DNA from 2 places in the Desulfitobacterium sp. THU1 genome. Region 1 is predicted to be linked to the other one. Evidence: a T-box and tRNA genes for the amino acid it is inferred to sense, from the RefSeq annotation. Region 1 holds a T-box; the other holds one or more tRNA genes.
What was found. A T-box is a leader RNA that pairs with one kind of tRNA and senses whether it is charged. The one in region 1 lies ahead of leuS (leucine--tRNA ligase), so its partner is inferred to be a tRNA-Leu.
Positions count from the first base shown of each region.

Region 2: it has a tRNA-Leu gene. The T-box ahead of leuS (leucine--tRNA ligase) is inferred to sense a tRNA for this amino acid. The anticodon was not compared.

Region 1 is NZ_JBBWUA010000001.1:454,494-467,013, forward strand. It holds gene rplU (50S ribosomal protein L21) at 240-551, shown strand; gene AAC978_RS02125 (ribosomal-processing cysteine protease Prp) at 553-912, shown strand; gene rpmA (50S ribosomal protein L27) at 906-1,202, shown strand; gene AAC978_RS02135 (Spo0B domain-containing protein) at 1,286-1,786, shown strand; gene obgE (GTPase ObgE) at 1,901-3,175, shown strand; gene yhbY (ribosome assembly RNA-binding protein YhbY) at 3,207-3,500, shown strand; gene nadD (nicotinate-nucleotide adenylyltransferase) at 3,536-4,177, shown strand; gene AAC978_RS02155 (RNA recognition motif domain-containing protein) at 4,262-4,513, shown strand; gene yqeK (bis(5'-nucleosyl)-tetraphosphatase (symmetrical) YqeK) at 4,602-5,180, shown strand; gene rsfS (ribosome silencing factor) at 5,167-5,514, shown strand; T-box leader at 5,620-5,816, shown strand; gene leuS (leucine--tRNA ligase) at 5,892-8,393, shown strand; gene AAC978_RS02175 (helix-hairpin-helix domain-containing protein) at 8,744-9,346, shown strand; gene AAC978_RS02180 (DNA internalization-related competence protein ComEC/Rec2) at 9,343-11,946, shown strand; gene holA (DNA polymerase III subunit delta) at 12,107-12,520, shown strand, end outside.
Region 2 is NZ_JBBWUA010000003.1:101,479-113,998, forward strand. It holds gene AAC978_RS04260 (HD domain-containing protein) at 1-409, opposite strand, end outside; gene AAC978_RS04265 (DMT family transporter) at 436-1,416, opposite strand; tRNA gene AAC978_RS04270 (tRNA-Leu) at 1,556-1,642, opposite strand; gene AAC978_RS04275 (acetyl-CoA carboxylase carboxyltransferase subunit alpha) at 1,774-2,868, opposite strand; gene accD (acetyl-CoA carboxylase, carboxyltransferase subunit beta) at 2,852-3,781, opposite strand; gene AAC978_RS04285 (glutamate decarboxylase) at 3,784-3,984, opposite strand; gene coaD (pantetheine-phosphate adenylyltransferase) at 4,195-4,683, opposite strand; gene AAC978_RS04295 (DNA polymerase III subunit alpha) at 4,724-8,254, opposite strand; gene AAC978_RS04300 (DRTGG domain-containing protein) at 8,483-9,796, opposite strand; gene AAC978_RS04305 (small, acid-soluble spore protein, alpha/beta type) at 9,933-10,142, opposite strand; gene AAC978_RS04310 (metal-dependent hydrolase) at 10,367-11,068, opposite strand; gene AAC978_RS04315 (glycosyltransferase family 4 protein) at 11,113-12,159, opposite strand; gene AAC978_RS04320 (tRNA (cytidine(34)-2'-O)-methyltransferase) at 12,206-12,520, opposite strand, start outside.

The DNA of each region.
Region 1 (12,520 bases):
CATTCTTGCAGAAGGGCAAAGAGTTATTCGACTATTAATTCGATTGACTAATAGTTGACAATAAGGGTCTTTAATAATTGACAACATTGGGTAATAGGTGCTAAAATATCTAAATGTGGTGACTTCTCACCGCAACCGCGCGAAACAGGCAATTTCAACAGGTTTAATGTTAAAATTCTTTTAAAGGATTTTAGCAAACCGGCCTGACAAGGCGAGTCTAGGCATGGGAGGTGTAAATAATGTACGCAGTGATCGAAACAGGCGGTAAGCAATTCCGTGTCGAAGAAGGCAAAGTCCTCTTTGTGGAAAAGCTTGACGCAAATGTAGGAGATACCGTGACCATCGATCAAGTTCTTTTAGTTGAAAAGGACGGAGCGGTAAAGGTTGGAACTCCGGTTGTAGAAGGTGCTAAGGCTCTTCTGAAAGTCGTGGAGCATGGCAAAGGCGAAAAGATAATTGTCTTCAAGATGAAATCCAAGAAGAATTATCGTCGCAAGCAAGGTCATCGCCAACCCTACACAAAAGTAGTGGTTGAAGCTATTCAAGCTTAAGATGAAGCACAAAGGTATTATCTTGAATCTTTGGTTGGATGACAGCCAGCAGATTCACAAGTTTGAATTATCAGGGCACGCAGGATATGCCGAGTATGGACTTGATGTTGTCTGTGCCGCCGTATCCGCGCTTGGTATCTCAGCAGTCAACGGCTTGGAACATTATCTTCCAAACAAACCGGAGGTTGAAGTGGACGACCTGCAAGGGTTTTTAAGCTGTACTCTCCCAGAATTAGAGCCTGTGACACTGGAGCATGCCCAATGGATTTTAGGAACCATGGTTTTAGGTATTGAAGGAATTCGACAAAGCTATGGTTCAGAATATGTGAAAATCAATCGGAGGAGGTGGACTCCATGTTAAAAATGAATCTGCAATTATTCGCCCATAAAAAAGGGGTAGGTAGTTCTCGAAATGGTCGTGATAGTAATGCACAGCGTCTTGGCGTGAAGCGTGGAGACGGTCAATTCGTTACTGCAGGCAACATTATTGTTCGTCAACGGGGAACAAAGTTTCATGCTGGCAAAAACTGCGGTTTGGGTAAGGATGACACCCTCTTTGCAACCATCGATGGCTATGTCAAATTCGAACGCAAAGATCGCACTCGTAAACAAGTTAGCATTTATCCTGAGCGCCAGGTTGCTCAAGCTTAAATTTTGGCATTCAGAATCGCACCCCTGGGAGAATCCCGGGGGTTTTCTGTCTATCGGGACTATTTTAAGACGAGGTGAACCCAATGCCAAAACCCACCATAGAAAGACTGCTCCTCGCTGAGCAGCTATCCCACTACCGCCTGCAGCGCCATGACTTCCTCAACCACTGGCAAGTGATTATGGGGTATCTACAGTTAGGTAAGGCGGACCGAGCCTTGCTCTATATGCAAGAAGGGGTTGGGGGTTTAGAGGCTGAGCAGCAGATCGGACAGATTCCTCAGGATATCGTATCCGCATCCCTCCTTGGCTTAGTTATTGACCTACGCAAGGAAGGACTGTGGGTTGAAATTCAGCTCGCTAGTCCTGTAAAAAAAGAAGAGTTTTGGCAAGAATTTTGGCAAGAAGAATATGGTGAAGCCGTATTCGGGTACACTAAAGAGTGTTTAGCTGCAATTCTCAATAGTTTTCAAGGTTTAGAGGACCCTGTTGTTGAGATCGATTTATGGGGTGCGGAAAGCTTTGGCTGTCGTATTTCATTATTAGATGATGAAAAAGTTATTTTTGAACATAGCCTAAGATTGTAGTAATTTTAGTCAAAATAGATTAAAATGCGATAATGTAATCTTGCTTTACTCTGGATAAAGAGGTTAAGTGATACGATGTGTACTATGGCTTAGGGATCAGAAGGGGATAATGTCATGTTTTACGATCAGGCAAGAATCTATGTTAAAGGTGGAGACGGTGGGGCCGGAGCAGTGGCTTTCCGTCGTGAAAAGTATGTTCCTGACGGAGGACCCAGTGGCGGGGATGGTGGTCGAGGCGGCAAAGTGATTTTTGAAGCTGATGAAGGATTGTGGACCTTGGCGGATTTTCGCTATAAGCGCCAATACAAAGCCGATCGCGGCGAGCATGGACAAGCGAAAAATATGCACGGGAAGAGCGGCGAGGATATGATTGTACGGATTCCCGTGGGTACCGTAGTGAAAGACGCGGTTTCGGGGGAAATTCTTGCCGACCTCGTTGAGCATGGTCAGCAAACCATAGTAGCAACAGGGGGAAGAGGCGGACGAGGCAATGCCCGTTTTATGAGTAATACCAACAAAGCCCCTAGGGTCGCCGAAAATGGGGAACCCGGAGAGGAACGGGATCTTTTGCTTGAGCTGAAGCTTTTGGCTGATGTCGGTCTGGTCGGATTCCCTAATGTGGGAAAGTCGACGATTATTTCCCGGATTTCTGCAGCCAAGCCTAAAATTGCCGATTATCATTTTACGACGCTTGTTCCTAATCTTGGGGTGGTTGACCTTGAAGATGGGGAAAGCTTTGTTGTGGCTGATATTCCCGGTCTTATTGAAGGAGCTCATACGGGTGCCGGATTAGGGCATGAATTTCTCAGGCATACGGAAAGAACACGTCTTATTCTGCATGTCTTAGATATAGCAGGTTCAGAGGAACGGGATCCCTTGGAAGATTTCAAAATCATCAAAGATGAGCTTCGCCAGTATAGTCCAGAGCTAGCGAATCGGACCATGCTGATCGTAGCCAATAAGATGGATATACCCGGCGCCGAGGAAAACTTAAAACGATTAGAAGAGCAACTAGGTGAAGAGTATCGTATTTTCCCAGTGTCTGCCGCGACCGGGGAAGGGCTTCAGGAGCTGGTTTATGGCGTAGCCCAAGTTTTGCCGGAGGTGCCTGTTCCGGAAATTTTCGTGAAGGAAGAGGAACAGCATAGGGTAACTCATGCAGAAGCCCCCGATCGTTTCGAGATAACTCGTGAAGAAGATAGCTTCGTAATTACGGGTCAAGAGATTGAAAAGCATGTCAAAATGACGATGTTTGATACTGAGGATGGACTTTACCGCTTCCAAAATATCCTTAAAGCTATGGGAATTGAAAAGGCCCTGCGCGCAGAGGGGATTAAAGAAGGGGATAAGGTTCAAATTGCCGGACTTCAATTTGAATGGCAAGAATAAATAGAGTTAGCGAAAGATTGGAGGTTTTGCGGTGTTAACCGGAAAGCAAAAGCGCTTCCTACGTGCCATGGGCAATGAAATGGACCCCATCTTACAGGTAGGTAAAGGTGGAGTGACAGATTCTGTCGTTGTTCAGGCAGAAGAGACTTTGGCAGCGAGGGAATTAATGAAGGGCAGGATCCTTCCGAATAGTGCAGAAGATGTTCAGGGAGCGGCCGAGCAATTAGCTGAACGCACATCATCTGAGCTTGTTCAAGTGATCGGTAGAAATTTTCTGCTTTATCGCGAATCAAAAAAGAACCCCATCATTATGTTGCCGAGATAAATCAAGCTCGAGTTAAAGAAGATGGAGCATGAATCATGGATCCAATGAGTGATAAATTTGACATCGGAATAACCCGCAGATTAGGGATTATGGGGGGCACATTTGACCCTCTGCATTATGGGCATCTGGTGGCGGCGGAGATGGCTCGTCATGAGTTTCACCTGGAGAAAGTGATTTTTATTCCTACGGGTAAAGCGCCACACAAGATTGGTCGGCGCATAACTGCGCCTAAGGATCGTTATGAGATGGTGAAGCGAGCGATTGCTGACAACGCCTTTTTTGAAGTTTCAGATCTAGAAATTGAGCGAGAAGGATATTCCTATACAGTGGATACCTTACGTCAATTGCATAAAATCTATCCGGAGCATGAGCTTTATTTTATTACGGGAGTCGATGCGTTTCGGGAGATTTTTACTTGGCGAGATGTCCAGTCTGTTCTCTCCTTAAGCCACTTCATCGGGGCCTCCCGGCCAGGCTTTGCTCCAGATGAGTTTCTGATAGAATTTGAAAAAAAGTATCCGGAATTCATTCCTCACATACACCTTTTCGATGTACCGGCCCTCGCCATATCTTCAACGGATATCCGATCCCGGGTAAAAGAGGGGAAAACTATTCGTTATTTACTTCCGGAGCCGGTTCGCCTCTATGTTGAAGAGGCAGGGTTGTATGTGATATAGTTTAATTACACGATTAAATAAGTATAGTTCTGATGCTTTTGCTTATACTAAAATCGAATCCAAAAAGCAAGAGGTGACAACAAAATGGCAACCCTATACGTCGGAAATTTACCTTGGAACACAACCTCCGAAGATCTCAGTTCTTTCTTTGGCCAGTATGGTCAAGTCATCAGCAGTCGTATCATTACCGATCGTGAAACTGGCCGTTCAAGAGGCTTTGGTTTTGTCGAGGTTGAAGATGACGATGCATCACGCATGGCTGAAGATCTTAATGGGAAGGATTTCGGGGGCCGTCCTTTAACAGTGAACGAGGCTCGACCAAAGCAACAGATGTAGAAAACATAATCCTACGGAGACCCTCTTACCGATGGGTAAGAAGGGTCTTCTCGGCGTATCTGAATCTAATAAAAGGAGTTTAAGTGTCTTGGATATTCAGCAAGCAAATGAGCTCGCTCAACGTTCTATGTCGACGAAACGCTTTAGCCATACTTTGCGAGTCGTACAGTGGGCAAAGGAACTAGCCGCCAAGCATCATGTGGACGAAGATAAGGCTCAGATTGCTGCTTATCTACATGATATAAAAAAGGAAATTAGCTTACAGGAGCAAATTGAGTTAGCTAGAGAATGGCACTTAAGTCAATATACTGCAGCTGAAGATAATCCACATGTTCTACATGGTCCTCTAGCAGCATACTGGTTAGAACATGAATTGGGTTATAAGGATACGGAAGTCCTTGCTGCCATAGCAAATCATACATTGGGGGCTCCGGGTATGGGGAAATTAGAGATGCTGATTTATAGTGCAGATTTAACAGAACCTTACCGAACATTTCCGAATGTGGACAAACTCCGTCAATCCTTGTATGATAATCTTGAGAACGGTACACTATTATGTGTTGAACATACTTTGAATTATTTGCTAAAGAGTAAGCGTGCCATTCATCCGCAGACGCGGCTTACCTATGAAGATTTAAAAAGGAGGCAAAAATTTGCTGACAGATGATCAATTGCAAGGGACTATAACTCTAGTTGAAGAGAAGAAGGGTCGGGATGCCATACTCCTAGATCTTAAGGGGATTTCGATGGTCACAGACTACTTCTTGATTGTCACCGGAAACTCCACAACTCAAGTCAAAGCGATTACGGATAATTTAACTGATAAACTTCCAGAATTAGGGGTGACTGTCTTAAGAGTCGAGGGTCTTCAAGAAGCCAAATGGGTTCTTGTGGATTGCGGGGATCTGGTGATTCATATTATGACTCCGGATCAGCGAGAGTTTTATAATCTTGAGCGGCTTTGGGGAGACGCCAAGACAGTCAGCTTTACGACGACCTAAGCAACTCGATTTGAGCAGATGATTTAGAAAACTTGACATTTTTGTTAATTATGGATAGTATAAAATATATTTTATTTTGCTATATTTTTAGTTAGAAAAAGAGCATTAAAGGCAATGAAGGGGAGCAATCCCATATACCTCATTATAGAGAGGCAACGTTTGGTGAAAGTTGCTAGAGGATATGATGAACACTCGCCCCGGAGCTGTACCCAGGTAACAATGGGTACCGGTGCGAGCCGTTAAGATCGACAAAGTGCTATTGAAATTGGGTGGTACCGCGGGATTATGCTCTCGTCCCTTTAGGGGACGGGAGTTTTTTGCTATTTAACTTATTTTGAAGCTATTAGGCAAGCTCGGATTTAAGGGGGAAATATTTTATGCAAGAGAAATATCTGTTTTCGGAGATTGAATCCAAATGGCAGAAGCAATGGGTAGATAGAAAAGATTACAAGGCTGATGATCATTCTGATAAGCCGAAATACTATGCTTTAGCTATGTTCCCATACCCTTCAGGTAATCTTCATATGGGACATGTCCGTAACTATTCTATCGTAGATGTCATTGCCCGGTATAAGCGCATGATGGGCTTTAATGTCCTGCATCCCATCGGTTGGGACTCTTTTGGTTTGCCTGCTGAAAATGCTGCCATCAAGAATCAAACACCGCCGGCCGAATGGACTTGGAAGAATATTGCCAATATGAAGCGGCAGCTTCAGGAGATGGGAATTTCCTATGACTGGGACCGGGAGGTCGCCACTTGCCATCCGGATTATTACAAGTTCACCCAGTGGATGTTTTTGGAGTTTTATAAGCATGGCCTAGTGTATAAGAAAAAAGCTGCCGTAAATTGGTGTCCTTCATGTGCCACTGTGCTTGCTAACGAGCAAGTGGTAGATGGGGCTTGCGAACGCTGTGATACAGAGGTAACTAAAAAAGATTTGGAGCAATGGTTCTTTAAAATTACGGATTATGCTCAAGTATTGCTGGATGATCTGGAAAAGCTTAAGGGCTGGCCTGAGAAGGTCAAAACCATGCAGAAAAACTGGATTGGTCGCTCTGAGGGAACAGAGGTAGAATTTTCGGTTGAAAATCGTGAGGATAAGATCAGGGTTTATACTACACGAGTAGATACAATTTTTGGGGTAAGCTATGTGGTCTTAGCCCCAGAGCATCCTTTAGTTCAAGAACTGATTGCGGGCACTGAATATGAGCAAGAGGTCCAAAGCTTTATCAGCCGCATGAAAGGACTTAATGAGATTGCTCGGACTTCCACGGAAACTGAGAAAGAAGGCTTATTTACCGGTGCCTATTGCTTGAACCCGTATAACGGCAAGAAGGTGCCCATCTGGATTGCCAATTATGTCCTGTTTGACTACGGGACAGGTGCTGTTATGGGTGTTCCTGCTCATGATGAGCGGGACTTTGAGTTTGCAGCAAAATATAACCTCCCCATTAAAACCGTTATTCTTCCCGAAGGTACTCCTGCAGTGGAGAAAGATGCTCCACTTCAAGCGGCTTTTACGGGCGAAGGAATCATGGTAAATTCGGGAGAATATGATGGACTAAAGAACATGGACGCTTGGGATAAAATGTCCGCTCAAGCTGAACGGGATGGCTTTGGGGAGAGGAAGGTGAACTTCCGCCTCCGTGACTGGCTCATTTCCCGCCAGCGCTATTGGGGTGCACCTATTCCGATGGTGTACTGCGACCATTGCGGAATCGTCCCCGTCCCTCAGGACCAGCTACCAGTGATACTCCCTGATGATGTGGTCTTTAAAGCTGGGGAAAATCCGTTGACCTCTTCCGAAAGCTTCAAGCAAACTACTTGTCCTACCTGTGGTGGTAAGGCTTTTCGTGAGACCGACACGATGGATACCTTTATGTGCTCATCTTGGTACTTCCTCCGCTATACGGATCCGCAGAATAATAAGCTGCCTTTCTCCAAGGAAGCTGCAGATCAATGGATGAATGTGGATCAATACGTCGGTGGAGTAGAGCATGCTATTCTTCATTTGCTTTATTCGCGTTTCTTTACTAAAGCATTGCGAGATTTTGGCTATCTCAAGGTCGATGAGCCCTTTGAAAATCTCTTGACCCAAGGCATGGTCTGCTTGGGTGGGGCGAAGATGTCCAAATCCAAGGGTAATGTGGTAAGTCCTGAGGAAATCATCTCCAAGTATGGGGCAGACACTGCTCGTCTTTTCATTCTTTTCGCAGCTCCACCCGAGCGAGATCTGGAGTGGAGTGATCAAGGGGTGGAAGGTTGTTATCGTTTCCTAAATCGGGTGTGGCGCCTTGCAGCTCAATATGAGGATGTTCTGAAAGGGCAACCTTCAAATGAGACTGCACATCTACAGAATCGCAATTTTGGTGAGTTGGATAAAGCTGCTAAGGATATGCGTCGTCAAACCCACCAAACTATTCAAAGGGTGACCTCGGATATTGGAGTGCGCTTTAACTTCAACACTGCCGTCAGCTCGATTATGGAGCTGGTCAATGCTCTTTATCTTTATAAAGAACAGTCTAATGTGAACGTAGCGGCAGCTGGCGAAGCTATGGAAAGCATTCTCCTGCTCCTGTCTCCTTTTGCCCCGCATATGTCGGAAGAGATTTGGAGTGAATTGGGTCACGAAGAAAGTATTCATAGTCGGGAGTGGCCGAAGGTGGATGAAAGTGCTCTTGTTCAAGATGAAGTCACAGTAGTACTCCAGGTGAACGGTAAGCTGCGGGAACGCATCCAAGTGCCGGCTCAAATCTCTGCCGAAGAATTAGAAGCATTGGTGCGGTCACTGCCTAAGCTAGTCGAGTGGATTCAAGGGAAAGAGATTCAAAAGGTGATTACGGTGCCGGGTAAGCTGGTTAATGTGGTTGTGAAGTAGGTTTTTCCTGAAGAACGGTTACCGCTTGCTTTGAAGTCGTTCCTATTTAATATTTCTTTGATTTAAAAATTTATGGTTTCATATTGGACATGTCGTTTCGCTCTGGAACGGCATGTCTTTTCTATTTACCTGCCCTTGAGTGCCTAAGAAGATAACAGATGAACAAAAAATTACCTACAAATCAATATTAGGCGAATTCGACAAACCTTGCTGTAATTCGAGAGAGGAATTTGCGGAAAATATGGAGAAAAACCCCATATTACTATCGAGATATGATTAATCTCAAGGAATAGGGGGTGATTCTGTTGGAGCGGAAAACTCGCTATGTTTGGTGGGGAGTCTTAGGGCTTATGATTGTGTTAGCCCTTGGGAAATTTATCCTGCCTCACAACTCTAAGGTTTTGGTCGAAAGCGCTGGTGAAAGTCGAGAGATCATCGTCTATGTATCTGGTGCTGTGGAGAAGCCTGGGCTTGTTCACTTGCCGGTGAATGCTCGTTTGGATGATGCTTTAAAACAAGTTAACCCTTTGCCTGAAGCAAATATTGATCAGATCAATCCTGCGGAGAAGCTCAAAGATGGTCAGAAGATCATTGTTCCTTATCGGCCAGTACCGCAAACTGTTGCACTACAAGTTCCTCAGGGTCAGGGTCAACCTATTAACCAAAATGCTAACACCTCAGCGGGCTCTGCGACGTATCCGGGGGGACAGTCGGGAATAGTACCTAATACTCAGTACCCCGCCCAGACCGCTTCTAATCTTATCAATATCAACACTGCAGATAGTGCAGAATTAGATAAACTACCAGGCATCGGGCCTGCGCTTGCTGAACGGATCATTCAGTATCGAATAGAACATGGTCTTTTCCTTCAACCGGAGGATCTAAAGAAGGTTTCGGGGATTGGTGACAAGACCTATGAGAAGATGGCTGATATGGTTTCGGTGGGACCATGAGAGACGCTTGGGTTAGACGCTTGTGCGCATTATTAATAGGCGGACTTATCGGAGTTTACACCCCAGAGACAATGTGGTGGATTGTTCTGGGGCTTTTTCTATTGGTGCTTATTCGTATAGTCCTTTGGAAGCCTCAAGATTTTTTTGGACCCTCTTTAAGGCCTGAAATCTTCATCCTGTGTGCCAGTATTCTTGTGGGATTTGTCTTTGGACAGACTGGAAAACATGACTTAGCACCACCATTGACCATCAGTCAAGCTCATTTGGTGGGAGAGTTGAGAGATTGGTCCATTAACGATGATGGGGCAGTAGGGGTATTTAAGATTCTGGAGCCTGTCCCTATCCAAGCCTCGTTTTCTCAAGAGGGCACGCTGGAGAACCCAAGGGCCACAGACTTTCTTGAGAAAAAATATCGTCTACGGGTTTATTTTGATTCAGAGGGAAACCTTCCTGAAGGGTGGGAAGGTGTACGCCCGGGAGATAAAGTCGTATTTACGGGGAAGATTGATCAACCGAAATCGCCTGGGACACCGGGTCAATTTGATTACCCCTTATATTATGCAGTTCGCGGCCTTTCTGGAGGTATTACTGTTCAGGGTGAGGTGGAGTTATTAACCCCAGGAGAAGCGCCTATGAGCTGGCTGGTTCGTGATCGGGTCAGGGAACGTTTAGCCCCCTTTCCTTTGGCACAGACTAGTCTATTAGAAGGAATACTGTTTGGGGATACAAGCGGGATATCAGAGGAAGCGTTGGAGAGTTACCGGATTACCGGAGTCTATCATGTCTTTTCCGCTTCCGGTTCTAATGTTGCCTTCTTGCTATTTCTTTGTTGGAGCATACTATTCCTCATACCTCGTTTTCCTCGAGTGGGAGTAACCATCATTGTATTGATTTTTTACTCTACCCTCTGTGGGGGAAATCCACCGATTCTACGGGCGACGATTATGGCTGTTTTTGCTTTGTTGGGTAGATTGGGTAAGGGAAGAGGAAATAGCCTGCGCGGTCTTTTGTTGGCTGCCTTATTATTATTTGTTTGGCGTCCCTTGATTCTTAAAGATATAGGCTTTCAACTATCCTTTATGGCAACCTGGGGGATTATTGTCTTAAGCCCTGTCATAATGATGTTTAAAGGGATTAGAAGTTGGCCAAGATTTATTAAAAGTGCCTTTGCCATGACCTGTGCTGCCCAAGTCGCCACTCTACCCTTGATGATTAATGCCTTTCATCGTTTGTCTATCATAGGACTTTTAGCGAATTTATTAGTTTTATTTATCCTGGGGGTCATCTTTCAACTGGGAGTGCTCGGAGTTTTTCTTTTGTTTATCCCGCAAGTTGCTCTGCCTTTGTTTCAGGTGAGCCTTTGGCTGTTGTATGGAGTAAGTGAATTCCTTAGTCTCTTAGCTAGGCTTCAGTGGGCTGATGTGTGGGTAGTCAATCCCGGAGCCCTATTTTGGCTATGCTGGTATGGCTGGATTCTGGTTCTTTTAGTCGGTAAAGCCAAACTAGGCTTTATGTTGAGGGTGTGGGTCAGAAATCTAGGGAGGAGGATTGTCTCCATAGCTGGGAGAGCACCTGCCCCCGTCAAGCGGATTGGGGTGATGGTACGGGGGGAGTTAGGTAGATTAAATATAGCTGAGGAGAATGATGGTAAATTTGCGTTCACAGGGCAAAAGTTCGGGATAACAAAACAAAGAGCATTCGCTTTTTTGCTTTTGGTACTCTTTCTGTGGAGTCCTTGGAATACTCCTAATGTCCTTCAAGTCACCTTTATTGATGTAGGGCAAGGCGATTGTATACTCATTGAGACATCGCAAGGTACACAGGTTATGGTAGATGCTGGGCCAAGGACCGATCGCTTCGATGCTGGGGAGAAAATTATTATACCTTATCTTCTCCAGCAGGGAATCAAAAGCTTAGACGCTTTAATTCTCACACACCCTCATAGTGATCATGTGGGAGGGGCCGGGGCAGTCTTGGAGACGATTCCGGTGGGTTGGGTTGGGATTCCTGAGGATGGGAGAGACTGGTTAAGTCTCGATTCTGTTGGGGGTGGTGGTTCAGGGAAAAGCCAGTGGGATGGCTGGGGAGAAGGGGGGCTGGATTGGAATCTGGTCAGAATATTGGAAACGATGACGATTGAAAGATTAACTCGTGGAGATGCATTGGTTTTGGATTCGGATAGTACGCTTAAAGTGCTAGCTCCTGGAAGGATCCTGTCAGGCACAGAGTCTGATGAGAACAATAACTCATTGGTCTTACGTTTGGAAAATGAAGCAGGCCAAAGTGTGCTGCTCACCGGAGACATGGAAGAGGAATCGATGGAAGAACTTTATCGATCAGGACAGGTGTATGACGCAGATTTGTTTAAAGTCCCTCACCATGGCAGTCGCTATTCGATGATGACGGACCTGCTTGACAAGATTACACCTCAAGCTGTTATCATTCCAGTGGGAAGGAACTCCTTCGGACACCCCAGTCCAGAGGTCCTCGGTTATTGGGAGGAACGCCACGTTCCGATCTTTCGGACGGATGAGCATGGCACCATCCAAGTGAAATTAGATGGGAGATCGATGGAATTAGTAACTGGAAGAGAAAAGTAAAAAAATATTCGTCTTCTAGGTATAAAACTTTTATTCATGGTAAGAATAGGAAGGAACATCTCTTTTCTCCTCCTCTTTCTTTTGCCCCTTCATTTTGGAGGGGTCTTTTCTTTGCTTTCTTATCCGACCTTGGTTAAAATAAGAGGATAGGAGGGGTGCTATGTTGGAATTGGACCAAGTAAGGCAAGCAATCGCAAATAATCAAGTTCCTCCCGTCAATCTTTGGTTTGGCGAGGAGCGTTTTTTTACTCAAGAAGCTCTGCATCTCTTAAAAAGCAGTTATCTTGCCCAAGACCCTTCGGGCAGTAGTATAGAAATTTTGTCCGGAAAAGGTAGCAATCCGGAGCAGATTGTGGAGATAGCCAACACAGTATCCTTCTTTGGGGGTAAACTGATTATTGTCGAAGATATTCCGTATTTTCAAGACGGACAAGGAGATACCCTTGAGCCTTTCTTTGGCTATTTTGAAAACCCTAACCCCGAGGTCTGTCTTGTCTTTTTGGCGCAAAGCGTGAATCGGGGACGTAAGTTCTATAAAGCGATTGAGAAAGCCGGCGCAGTACTGGAATTCGGA
Region 2 (12,520 bases), on a different contig from region 1:
CACCATGAAAATAACAGTCTAAGATATCCGCGTCTTTGACGATTTCCTCTAAAGGCCCGCCCACCTTCTCCTTTTCCGAATGGTGAATGACAGCCTGAATGACTTTCTTTTTGTCTGCCTCATTCAAGGGATAGCTCTCTAAAAAACGCCTCACGGGATCTTCCCCATGGAGAGCATGATCCTTTTGAAGTCCTGTATACCAACGACCGATATCATGAAGGGAACAAGCCAATGCAGCCAGTTCCAGATCCACTCCACGTTTTTGGGCTAACAACCTCCCTACTTGAGCGCAACTCGTAGCATGAACCCGCTCCCAAGCAAAGGGGTAATCTCGATTCTTCTTTTCTTGCTCCAACATCTGTAGAAGATCATAGACTTTCTGCATATGGTTGATGAAATCCCACTTCATAAAATTCCTCCCTATATTTTTTTGAATTATGATACGGGTTCTGTCCCTCGATCCATCTTTTGGCGAGTTCGCCAATTCAAGACGAGGACTGATGAGAAGATGAGGAAGATGCCTAAGATATTTTGTGCGGTCAGTTGTTCTTTAAATATCAGTATTCCGACTAAGGTAGCCACCATGGGCTCAACGAAAGCCATCACTGAGGCTTTTCCTGCTTCCATATGCTCCAGCCCTTTGGTATAGAGCAAAAAGGGAATAAGGGTGGAAACTACCCCTAACAGTAATCCACTGATAAGAACATTTCTATTCTCTAAAGCAATTGTTACGATGTCGATGCTATTGCTAAAGGGCAATAAACTAAGAGACGCCACAATAAAAGTATAGGCCGTAACCGTAAAGGGGTGATATTTTCTTAAGGCAATGCTCCCAAAAATGCTATACAGAGCATAACCAATCCCAGCTCCAAGACCGGTGATTATTGCCAGCCCTGAAAGATTGGAGGATCCGCCCTTCCCTGATATACCGGTAATCAGAACACACCCACCAAATGCTAAAACTAAGGCCCCTATCTTTCGCATAGTGATGGGTTCACGAAACAAAATGGCTGACATAATCATCACAAAGCAGGGTGCTGTGTACAATAAAATCGAAGCCATCGATAAAGTGGCCAACTTTATGGCTGTGAAGTAGCAAATATTAAAGAACACGATGCTGCAGATTCCTGTGCCCAGAAATAACCAAAGATCTTTAAGGTTGATCTTTAGCTTATCTCTATCCTTTATTATCAAAAAAGTCGATAGACAAACAGCAGTCACAATGCACCGTGATGCCGTAATCTGCACTGAGCTTAATCCACCCGTTGCTAAATTTCTGGAGAATAAACCGATAATTCCCCAGCATACTCCGGCTAGGATGATCAATACCGCTGCAATGCGTTTTCCCCAGTTAAGTGGAGCTAATTCTTTTGTCAGAGAAGGTGTTCCCTTCACTTTGGCGATATTAGCTGGCATGCAAGTAACTTCCTCCGATACATCTCGTTATCTAAACTGACCGCCCGCAGGTTGGATGCTATCTGCCCTAGAATGTCTGCGCGATGTAAATATCTGATATACCAAAAAAGAGCCTTGCGGCTCTTTTTCAATTCTTTGTTGGTGCGAGTGGTCGGAATCGAACCGACACATCCGTAAAGATAACGGTTTTTGAGACCGTCGCGTCTGCCAGTTCCGCCACACTCGCGTACTGCATTTGCAGGTCACCACGGCAACAGGTGACTTAGATATAATAGCATAAGTTTTTAAAAAATGTCAAGGTATTCTATGAAACTGTTCTTAATGAAACTATTTGTAATGAAACCTAACGAACAGCATTTAGATATTATCATCATCTAGAGAATCTGAGGTTTGAACATCAGGGGAACCTTGACCCTCATGATAAGCTTGAGATTCTGACAAAACAACTCGATCACCTTGAGCATCTTGAGTTTCCTGTGTCAATTGCTCCTCCCAAGCCTGCTCGGCAAATTTACCGTAATTCATGAGCTTCTCATAGCGCGTCGCCTGAAGTTCCTCTGGTGAAGCTTTGCGCAGTTTGTCAAATTCCTGGGTGATGACCTTCTTCATCTCCTCAGCAGTTCGCTCAAGACTTCGATGGGCACCTCCCAAGGGTTCCTTGATAATACCATCAGCAATACCTAGCTCTAGAAGGTCTTGGGCTGTAAACTTCAAAGCAGAAGCCGCTTCTTGGGCTTTGCTTGGATCTTTCCAAAGAATCGACGCGCAGCTCTCAGGAGCGATTACCGAGTAAAAAGAATTTTCCAGCATCAAGATGGTATTCCCAACGCCTAAGGCCAGAGCTCCACCGCTCCCCCCTTCCCCGATGACCGTACAGATAATAGGAACCGTATAGTGAGCCATAGCTTGTAAACAACGAGCTATGGCTTCCCCTTGTCCTCTTTCCTCGGCCTCCAGATCACAGGCAGCACCGGGAGTGTCGATAAAGGTTAGGATCGGTCGACGGAACTTCTCCGCTTGATCCATAAGGCGAAGGGCTTTACGATAGCCTTCGGGATGAGGCATACCAAAGTTTCTCTGAATATTCTCCTTGGTATCTTTGCCTTTGATATGGGAAACGACTGTCACCGGAATCCCCTGAAATAGTGCAATACCGCCAACGATAGCACGATCATCAGCGTAAAGTCGATCCCCTTTGAATTCGATAAAGTCCTCAAAAAGCAAAGGGATATAATCATAGATATTAGGACGTTCGGTATAGCGAGCAATCTGGACCTTTTGCCAAGGTTCTAGGTTGCCGTAGATTTCTTTCCTTAAGCGTACAAGCCTGCGCATGAGTTTGGAAACTTCCGGCGAAAGATTGATATCTTTCTCTTTGGAAAACTCCTGCAACTCCGCGATTTTTTTCTCCAACTCAAGAATTGGCTTTTCAAAATCAAAGTGTTGAGCCATAACCTGCCCCTTCCTGATGATAGCGTAATAAACGACCTAGCGTCGCACGCATCTCGGCACGTTCTACTACGCAATCAATCTGCCCATGGTCCTGATTAAATTCGGCAGTTTGAGCCCCTTCCGGAAGTTCTTTACGCATAGTTTGTTTAATAACCCGAGGTCCGGTGAAACCAATCAAAGCACCCGGTTCAGCAATATGTATATCCCCTAAGGAAGCATAACTGGCGGTGACTCCTCCAAAGGTAGGGTCAGTTAATACGGAAATATAAAGCAGGCGCTCTTTTGCCAAGCGGCCTAAAGCCGCACTGGTCTTTGCCATCTGATACAAAGATAAGATGCCCTCTTGCATGCGTGCACCACCGGAAGTAGAAAAAATAATAACAGGACAGCGTAATTCGATGGCCCGCTCAATGGCCCGAGTAATTTTTTCCCCGGTTACCGAGCCCATGCTACCCATCATAAAATTCCCCTCATTAAAAGCCAGTACTACGGGTAATCCTTCGATACTAGCCTTTCCCGTTAAGACGGATTCGGAAACATCGGATTTTTTATGTGCTTCCTCCAACTTTTCCTCATATTCAGGAAACCCCAGAGGATTGGTCGTTAATAGTTCACTATCCCATTCTTCGAAGGTCCCTGAATCAATCAGGTGATTAAGCCTTTCCCGAGCCGGAATCCGAAAATGATAGCTACAGTGGGTGCAAACCCGCTGATTTTCTATAAGGTCTTTATTAAACAGCACGTCCCCACATTTTGGGCATTTTGCCCAAAGTCCATCAGGCAATTCCTTACGTGAAGATGTTTGCTCAACGGGCACAGATGAGTAAGCCCGCTCCCCTTCCGCCTGAGGTTTAGGTGGGAGTGAACTGAGTGTTGCGTATTTGTGTTTTTTACGGAATATATCTTTTAACATGTCTAGCTCCCCATATAGCTAGTGATAATTTCATGGGCTTCTTCTGCTTCTGACTCAGGTACGAGAATTTCAACCGAAGCGTGATCCCCTAAGTGAGAAGAACCAATAGGACGAAGTTGCACTAGCATTCCTTCGTCGCTAAGAGACTTTTTATACTTTTCAGCAATGGCCTTATTAGGCGCAATATAGATAACGGTCCACATGGCGAATCCTCCTCGTTCAAAAAGAGAAACATACCCGTTAATCTATGGATATGTTAAATACCGTTAGGTGTCATTAGATACAAATTTAGTGACCAGTTAATATTTTTCATAATAACACAGGGTTAATTATCTTGCAACAGAGCCTGTCCATCGTGACTCATACAGTATAAGTATAAACAATTTGGACCGGAAACATAGGCTGGCTAGGCATTATTCTCCATCCCGATGATACTTTTTATAGATAGCTTGTTCAACATGTGCGGGAACAAATTCACTGATACTTCCTTCTAAACTTGCTACCCATTTAATAGAGCTGGAACTTATGAATGAATACTCGCTTTGAGTCATTAGGAAAATTGTTTCAATATCCTTGGCCAGCTTTTTATTCATCAGAGCTAATTGGAATTCATATTCAAAATCCTGCATGGCTCTCAGACCACGTATGATAGCACTGGCTCCCCATTCTCTGGCAAATTCAACCGTAAGACCTTGAAAACCTTTAACCTTCACATGGGGCATATCTTGAGTGGAAGTTTCTAAAAGCTGAATACGCTCTTCCAGCGAAAAAAGCGTGGCTTTGTTACTGTCCACAGCCACCGCAACAATGACCTCATCGAAAAATGCTGTAACTCGTTTAAGAATATCGAGATGTCCATTGGTCACCGGGTCAAATGTTCCGGGATAAATTGCAATACGCACTAGTCCTGCTCCTTTTTCTCTCACTTTTATCCTATCACTATTACATAGAATTGACTTTCCATGCAACATTTCCTTCTCCTAGTATGTTTGACAAGTCCTGAACTAATTCCTCTATATCCTTTACCCAAAATTCGCGATTTCCTTGTACCAATTTTTTGTCCGCTTCAAAAAAGAAAAGCACTGGGTTAGGGCCGGAGTATTGTTGAAGCACAGGGAAAATCTCCTCGAGAAGAGGGGTTTCCGCAGAGGGAAAGCGCAAATAGAGTTTACGGGAAGGAAGAGGTAAGGTGGGATGCAAATTTTCAGTTTGAGCGGACTGCTTTGAATTAGGCAAGGACTTTCTAGCCGAGAAATCTTTATTACCAAGAGGTTTAGTACGTCCAGCAGCATTCTCAAGGTCCGTGATTCGTTCTGCAAAAATCTTTCTTTCCTCATCCCGGATATTGTATCTTCCCTCAACCACCACAATCTGATCATCTGTCAGCCGCGCACTTTGGGCAAAAATCCTTGGGAATACCAGGACGTCGATTGTTCCGGTCAAATCCTCCAGCACAAAGCTGGCCATCATTTCACCACGTTTAGTCACTGTCGTACGGTAGCCGGTCACGATTCCCCCCAGAATAACCTTCTTTTCTTCATCCCCTTCGAGACAACTCATAATATCCTCAGAGGTAGCATTCTTCAACTTTGGAAGCACACTTTCCAGAGGGTGACCACTGAGATAAAGGCCAAGATACTCCTTTTCCATCGCCAAGAGCTCTTGGGGAGGATACTCTTCTACATCAGGAAGGTCAACCCCTTCATCCACAGAATCACCAAAATCAAATAGTGAAAACTGTCCACTTTCCTTGTCCTTCTGTCGCTGTTGGGCCATTTCTAGGACGGAATCCAGGGCCACTAATCCTTGAGCCCTTTGGCAAATTGAACTAAAGGCTCCAGCTCTTAGCAAGCTTTCCAAGACTCTTTTATTCAACACCTTAGCATCCACTCGAATGCAGAAATCATAAAGTGACGCAAAGGGTCCCTCTTGACGCGCTTCAATAATCTTTTCTACCACATTCACACCCACGTTACGAATGGCTCCTAAGCCAAAGCGAATCCCCTGACCCTCAATACTGAAGCCGACTTGACTGCATTGAACATCGGGCGGCAGAATCTGAATCCCGCTTTGCCGTGCCTCATGGATATAAAAGGACACCTTGTCTGCAGAGTTCATAACCGTACTGATTAACGCCGCGTTGAACTCCAGGGGATAATTTGCTTTCAGATAAGCCGTCTGGTAAGAGATAAAGGCGTACGCTGTAGCGTGGCCCTTGTTAAAGCCATACTCGGCAAATTTTGCCATTAGGTCAAAGATTTCGACCGCTTCTTGTTCAGACAACCCACACTTTAAGGCTCCGGGGATAATCTCTTCTCCGCTCGGGCTTTTTAAACCATAGATAAAGCTTTGCCGCTCTTCTTCCATGATCTCCATTTTCTTCTTCCCCATGGCTCGCCGCAGTAAATCCGCTCGCCCCAGAGAATACCCGGCAAGGTCTCGAGCAATCTGCATGACCTGCTCTTGATAGACAATAACCCCATAGGTGCTCTTTAGGATGGGTTCAAGCATAGGATGAATGTAAGATATCTTTCCCCCATGCTTACGTCGAATAAATTCCGGAATCTGTTCCATCGGTCCGGGGCGGAATAGTGCAACAACAGCGATAATATCTTCAAAACAGGAAGGTTTTAGTTCCTTGAGAACATTGCGCATGCCCCCACTTTCCAACTGAAACACGCCGGTGCTGCTCCCCGTAGAAAGCATTTCATAGGTTGATTGATCATCGAGGGGTAGTTCCTCTAGGTCTATAGTCTCTCCGCAGTTCACCTGAATTTGATGCAATGCCTCTTGAATAATCGTCAAGTTACGCAGTCCCAAAAAGTCCATTTTGAGAAGACCAACCTCTTCTACCGTCTTCATGGGGAACTGAGTCATGGTAAAGCCCCCGTCAGAGGTTCTCTGCAAAGGAATATAGGTATCTAAGGCCTCCTTAGCAATCACTACCCCTGCGGCATGAGTTGAAAAGTGACGAGGCATACCTTCAAGGGCCCGGGCTATATCATAGAGCTTTTTGATCTCCTCATCCTCTTCGACAAGCTTGCCCAAATCAGGGGATACGGTAAGGGCTTTCTCCAGAGTCATCCCTAAATCAGAGGGGATAGCTTTCGCGACCTTATCCACTCTAGCCAAGGGAATGCCCAGCACTCTTCCGACATCGCGAATAGCTGCTTTGGCTCCCATGGTTCCAAAGGTGATGATTTGGCAGACCTTGTCCGCACCATACTTCTCCATCACATAGTGGATGACTCGTTCCCGTCCTTCCGGGTCAAAGTCTATATCGATATCCGGCATGCTCACCCGCTCCGGATTCAAAAATCGTTCGAAAAGCAAATCATGCTGCATGGGTTCTACAGCGGTGATTCGCATAAGGTAGGCCACCATGCTAGCAGCAGCCGAACCCCGACCTGGGCCTACAGCAATACCATTTTGACGGGCATACTGGCAAAAGTCGGCGACAATTAGAAAATAACCAGAAAATCCTGTTTGGGCTATGACACCCAACTCATACTCCAGGCGTTCCGTCTCTTCTGCAGTCTGGTTCGGGTAGAAGCGCGGGAAAGCTTCATAGCATTTTTGTCGCAAATAAGCATCTAAGGTATAGCCTTCAGGCACCTCAAAGTCCGGAAGAAAATGGTCCCCAAACTTAAAATCCACCTGACAGCGCTTAGCGATTTCAGCAGTGTTCGCCAGAATTTCCGGATGTTCACCAAAGAGAAGATTCATTTCCGCTTCGGATTTCAAGAAAAATTCCTCACTAGAAAAACTCATACGGGAGGAATCGGTGAGATTTTTTCCTGTCTGAATACAAATCAGCACATCCTGAATAAAGGCGTCCTCACGGTTAACATAGTGGACGTCATTGGTAGCTACCATGGGGATACCCGTTCTTTTATGTACTTGGAACATTCCCACATTTACACGTTGCTGTTCCTCAAGTCCATGGTCTTGAACCTCTAAGAAAAAGTTCCCTTTTCCGAAAATATCCTCGTATTCCAGAGCACTCTTAATAGCAGTCTCCAATTGATTATTTAGAATATACTCCGATACTTCCCCGGCTAAACAGGCTCCCAAAGCAATAAGTCCCTGACTATGCTTTCTTAAGATATCCTTGTCCACCCGAGGCTTATAGTAAAAGCCGTCCACATGAGCCATTGATACTAATTTAATGAGATTCTTATAGCCTTCCTCATTTTCAGCCAACAGCACAAGATGGCGGTTATTATCATCTCGACCCGGCACCCGCTCGGTCCGCCGATGCGGTGCCACATAGACTTCACAGCCAATGATAGGCTTTATTCCTGCTTTTTTACAGGCCTTATAGAAATCAATGACCCCATACATCACACCGTGATCCGTGATGGCCACAGCCGGCATGCCAAGCTCGGCTGCCTTCTGCACCAATTTCTCGACCCGAGCTGCCCCATCGAGCAAGCTATATTCGGTATGAACATGAAGATGAACAAATGCCACTTTGCAATGCCTCCTCTCGAATGCCATCAACCTAACGCCTCTCGCGCTATAAAATCAGATATCTTTATTTTAAAGCTTTTCCAGTGCGTAGTCCATTAGTTTTCAATAACAAGCTTCTCGAATCTCTCGGACCGTTAATAGTTCATCGATGATAATGCAAAATGTGCTAATCACTGCTGATTAGCACATCTTTATTTTTATATCGGATAAGTTTATGAATTGGATAATTTAAGAAACCTTCTTATCACCCATTCTTGCTGTCATGAGAGCTTTAGCCAAGAGCTGATTATTTGAATATACATCGATTTCAATATTGCAATGCTTCTTAGCAACAAGCAATAATTTAACAGTTATGCGAATTTCGGTCCCAACCGGGATCGGTTGGAGCTGATAAAAGGTGAAGTTCTCCGTAATCGCATCCAAGCGATACTGCTTACGCAATGCAATATATCCGGCCATATTCATCAAGGTCACTAAGACACCCGCACTTGCTGAACCGAACTCATTGATCATGAACCGGGTAATTTCACCCTCAATGGTCAGAAAATCAGGATCTTCAACATAACGGAACCCGCTTAGAATCAAATTATCTACAGTTTCACCGAACTGGGGTTGCTTTTGAATCTGTTGATAAGCTTCCAGCACGTCCTGAAGGCTAATGATACCGATCAGAGCACCTTGATCCACGACGGCAGCAATCTCCCAACCTTCCCAAAGCATGATCCGTGAAATATGAGTGACCGAGTCTTCGCGACCGACCACATAAGGGTTGGGGTTCATAACGTCTACTATAGAAGTATTCATATCCGCACTTGCCACATCAATAGCCGTGAGCATCCCGACCACAATCTTGTTTTCATCAACGATAGGAAAACGGCTGTGACTGGTTTTTTGCGATAGCTCGTGCCAGTCTCCCACGGTACCATCGGTAGTAAGGTAGTTGACATCCTTGACCATGATATCCTCAACCAGAATCAGTTCTTTCTCAATCAAACGATCATAAAGAGCCCGATTGATCATAGTGGTCACAGCAAAAGTATCATAGGGGGACTGAATTATCGCCAAGTGCTTTTCCTTAGCCAACTGGATAATATCATCTTGAGGCTCAAAGCCACCTGTAATGAGTAGAGGAGAACCCATTTGTAAGGCCATCATCTGTGCATCATGACGATTGCCTACGATACATAAGGCATTTTCCTCCAAGTAGCGTTCCATAGCATCTAATTCCATGGCCGCAATCAAGAACTTATTGGGTGAATTATCTAGACTTTCAAAACCACAGAGAACAATTCCTTCGACAATCTGAGAGACTTCACGCAAGGTTAGATCTTCAATGCGCCGCTCCTTTGCTCCTTCAATACGTATGGTTCCAACTTTAGGGATGGAACGGACAAAGCCTTTATTTTCTGCTTCTTTAATTGCCCGATAGGCAGTACCTTCACTCACGTCCAGCTCTTTCGCGATAAAGCGAACAGAGACCTTGCTACCCACAGCAAGTCCTTCAATAAAGCTTAAAATTTGTTGATGTTTCGTCTGACTCAATCGTAACGCTCCCTACTCTTTCAAGCGATTTCAGACTTTATTATACCACAGTTGAAGATCTGAAAGTGATATTACCATTTTATATTGAAAAAATAATTGTCGAAATTGCATCTGTTATATAATGCTTTACTATGCTCTATTCTTCAGATTGATTTGGCAAAGAGCTCGAATCCTTATTTTTCATACGCTGCGTCATGATCCCGCCAATTTTTCCGGCATCCTTCGCCGAGAGGGAATGCCACCCTTTCACACGCACTTGGTCAAGCAAACCCAATTCAGCAGCAATCTCCATCTTCAAATCCTCCAGTAGATCCATTCTTCTCAACTTTATATTTTTCTCCTTCATCAAATCGTCCCCCTACTCATACCTTGGCCATCAAAATAAGCACAGAAATGCTTTCTTTCAATGGGTTGTTGTTTTAAGCGACAGCGACCCTCAAGGTAATAAGAACAATTTGCAGTACAAGGTCTACGTGTCATGTGAATCAACTCCTTTAGTAAAGTTTCTCCTAAACTATAAAAAAAATACCTGCCCAAATGAGCAGGTAACTGTGTAATTAATTTAAGTTCTCAAATCATAAGGGACTCACCCGGCAAAAGAATTTTTCCTTTGCTGGCCGGAAATTTGCGTTGCAGGAGATCGACAAACTCCACCGGGTCCTGTTGGATCAAGGGGAAGGTATTGTAGTGCATAGGAATGACAACCTTTGGCCGCAAAAGGTTTGTAGCATATACAGCTTCCTCTTGCCCCATGGTATAGTTATCCCCGATCGGCAGCATAGCCACTTCCAGAGGGTGTCGACGTCCAATCAACTCCATATCACCGAATAAACCCGTATCCCCCGCATGATAAAGCCACTTTCCCTCTATTTGAATCAAAAATCCGCAGGCTACGCCTGCATAAGTATAGGATTCCTCTTCCTCACGCGGCTCGAACACAGACCCGTGAAGAGCTTGCGTCAAACGGACCGTACCGAAATTGAAGGTATGTTTACCGCCAATATGCATAGCATGGGTGTTGGTTCCATACCTTGCACACAAACGTGCCAGTTCAAACACCCCAATGATGGGAGCCCCGGTTTTTCGGGAAATCTCGATGGCATCACCTAAGTGATCGGCGTGGCCATGGGTAACTAAAATACCATCCAACTGGGTGAAATCTTCAGGTCCGAGATCTGTAGTAGGGTTGTCTCTAAGAAAAGGATCGATAAGAATTCTTCCTTGTTCACCTATGATTTCAAAACAAGCGTGACCATGAAAACGAATTTCCATTCAATCAGCTCCTTAAGATATAGTATTGGCAAACTGCAAACCCTTTATTTACTATGTCTTCGACTCATAGCCGTGAGCACTGTAGCGCGACGCATTAAAATTATTAGAAGTAAAGCAAAATCAGCAATTAAAAAGGCTGCAGCTAAAATCCAAGATCCCAAAGCACCTAATACTGCCGCAATGCCAAAGCATCCGCTCATGCCATAAAGCAGTAGAACCGCTTGACGTTGACTCAGACCCGCATCCAACAACCGATGATGGAGATGCCCTCGATCAGCTTTAGCTATCGAAAGTCCCCTCACCTTTCTGCGAATGATAGCGAAGGTCATATCCGTAAGGGGCATTCCCAAAACAAGCAACGGAAAAACCAAGCCTAAAATAGTCGCAGTTTTTAATAGACCCATGATGGAGATTCCACCAATAATATACCCTAAAAACATACTCCCCGAATCACCCATAAATACACGTGCCGGATGAAAATTGAAAAACAAAAATCCTAAAGCTGCGCCGGCCAAGGCTAGAGTTAGATGGGCTTCCGTAAATTCATTGATGCGAAACGCGGACCAACAGAGCAATAGGGCCGCTTCAAAACAAATCCCCGCCGCCAAACCATCTAGGCCGTCGGAGATATTCACAGTATTGACTAGCCCAACGATCCAAATCACCACAAGAACTAGGCCAAGCCAGCCTAAACCTATGGCTGCAAAATCTAAGGGTTTATCCATGAAGGGAAGGGAAATCTTGTTCATAGAGAAACCAAAGAAAAGCAGCACAGCAGCTGCTACAATCTGCCAGACCAGTTTTACTAAGGGTCGCAAATTAAATATATCATCAACTACTCCGACCAGCATAATGATGGTGCTGCCGAAAAACAGGCCCCAAATTCCTCGATCCCAATTCCCCATAAAAATAACCGCAACCCAAAAAGCCGCATAGATGGCAATCCCTCCAATGCGGGGAACCGGCGTTTTATGTACACGACGACCGCCCGGATAGTCGATAGCACCCCAGAGTTGTCCTAGCTTCATCGATAGTGGAGTAGCAAAAATTGCCACGATTAAGGCGATAGCAAATGTCAAAATAAAAGTCATTTCTTTTCCTCCAGCATATCAGTAGGGGTATTCCCATCCATCTTATTTAAACAAGTCCTGGGTTACCCCACTGACGTAATGCTTCATAAACCACAACCGCCACGGAATTGGAAAGATTTAAGGACCTTGCCTCCTCACGCATGGGCAAACGAATTGTTCCTTCAGGATAGCGCTCCAGAATCTCTGGAGCTAATCCTTTTGTTTCTTTACCAAAAAGGAAGTAACCGCCTTGCTCGTATTGGACCTCAGTATGCAAGCGTTCAGCCTTCGTCGTCGCTAAGTAACGAGGACCATCCGGATTCTTTTCCTCAAATTCTGCATAGTTTTCATACAAGCGAATATCTAACAAGTGCCAATAATC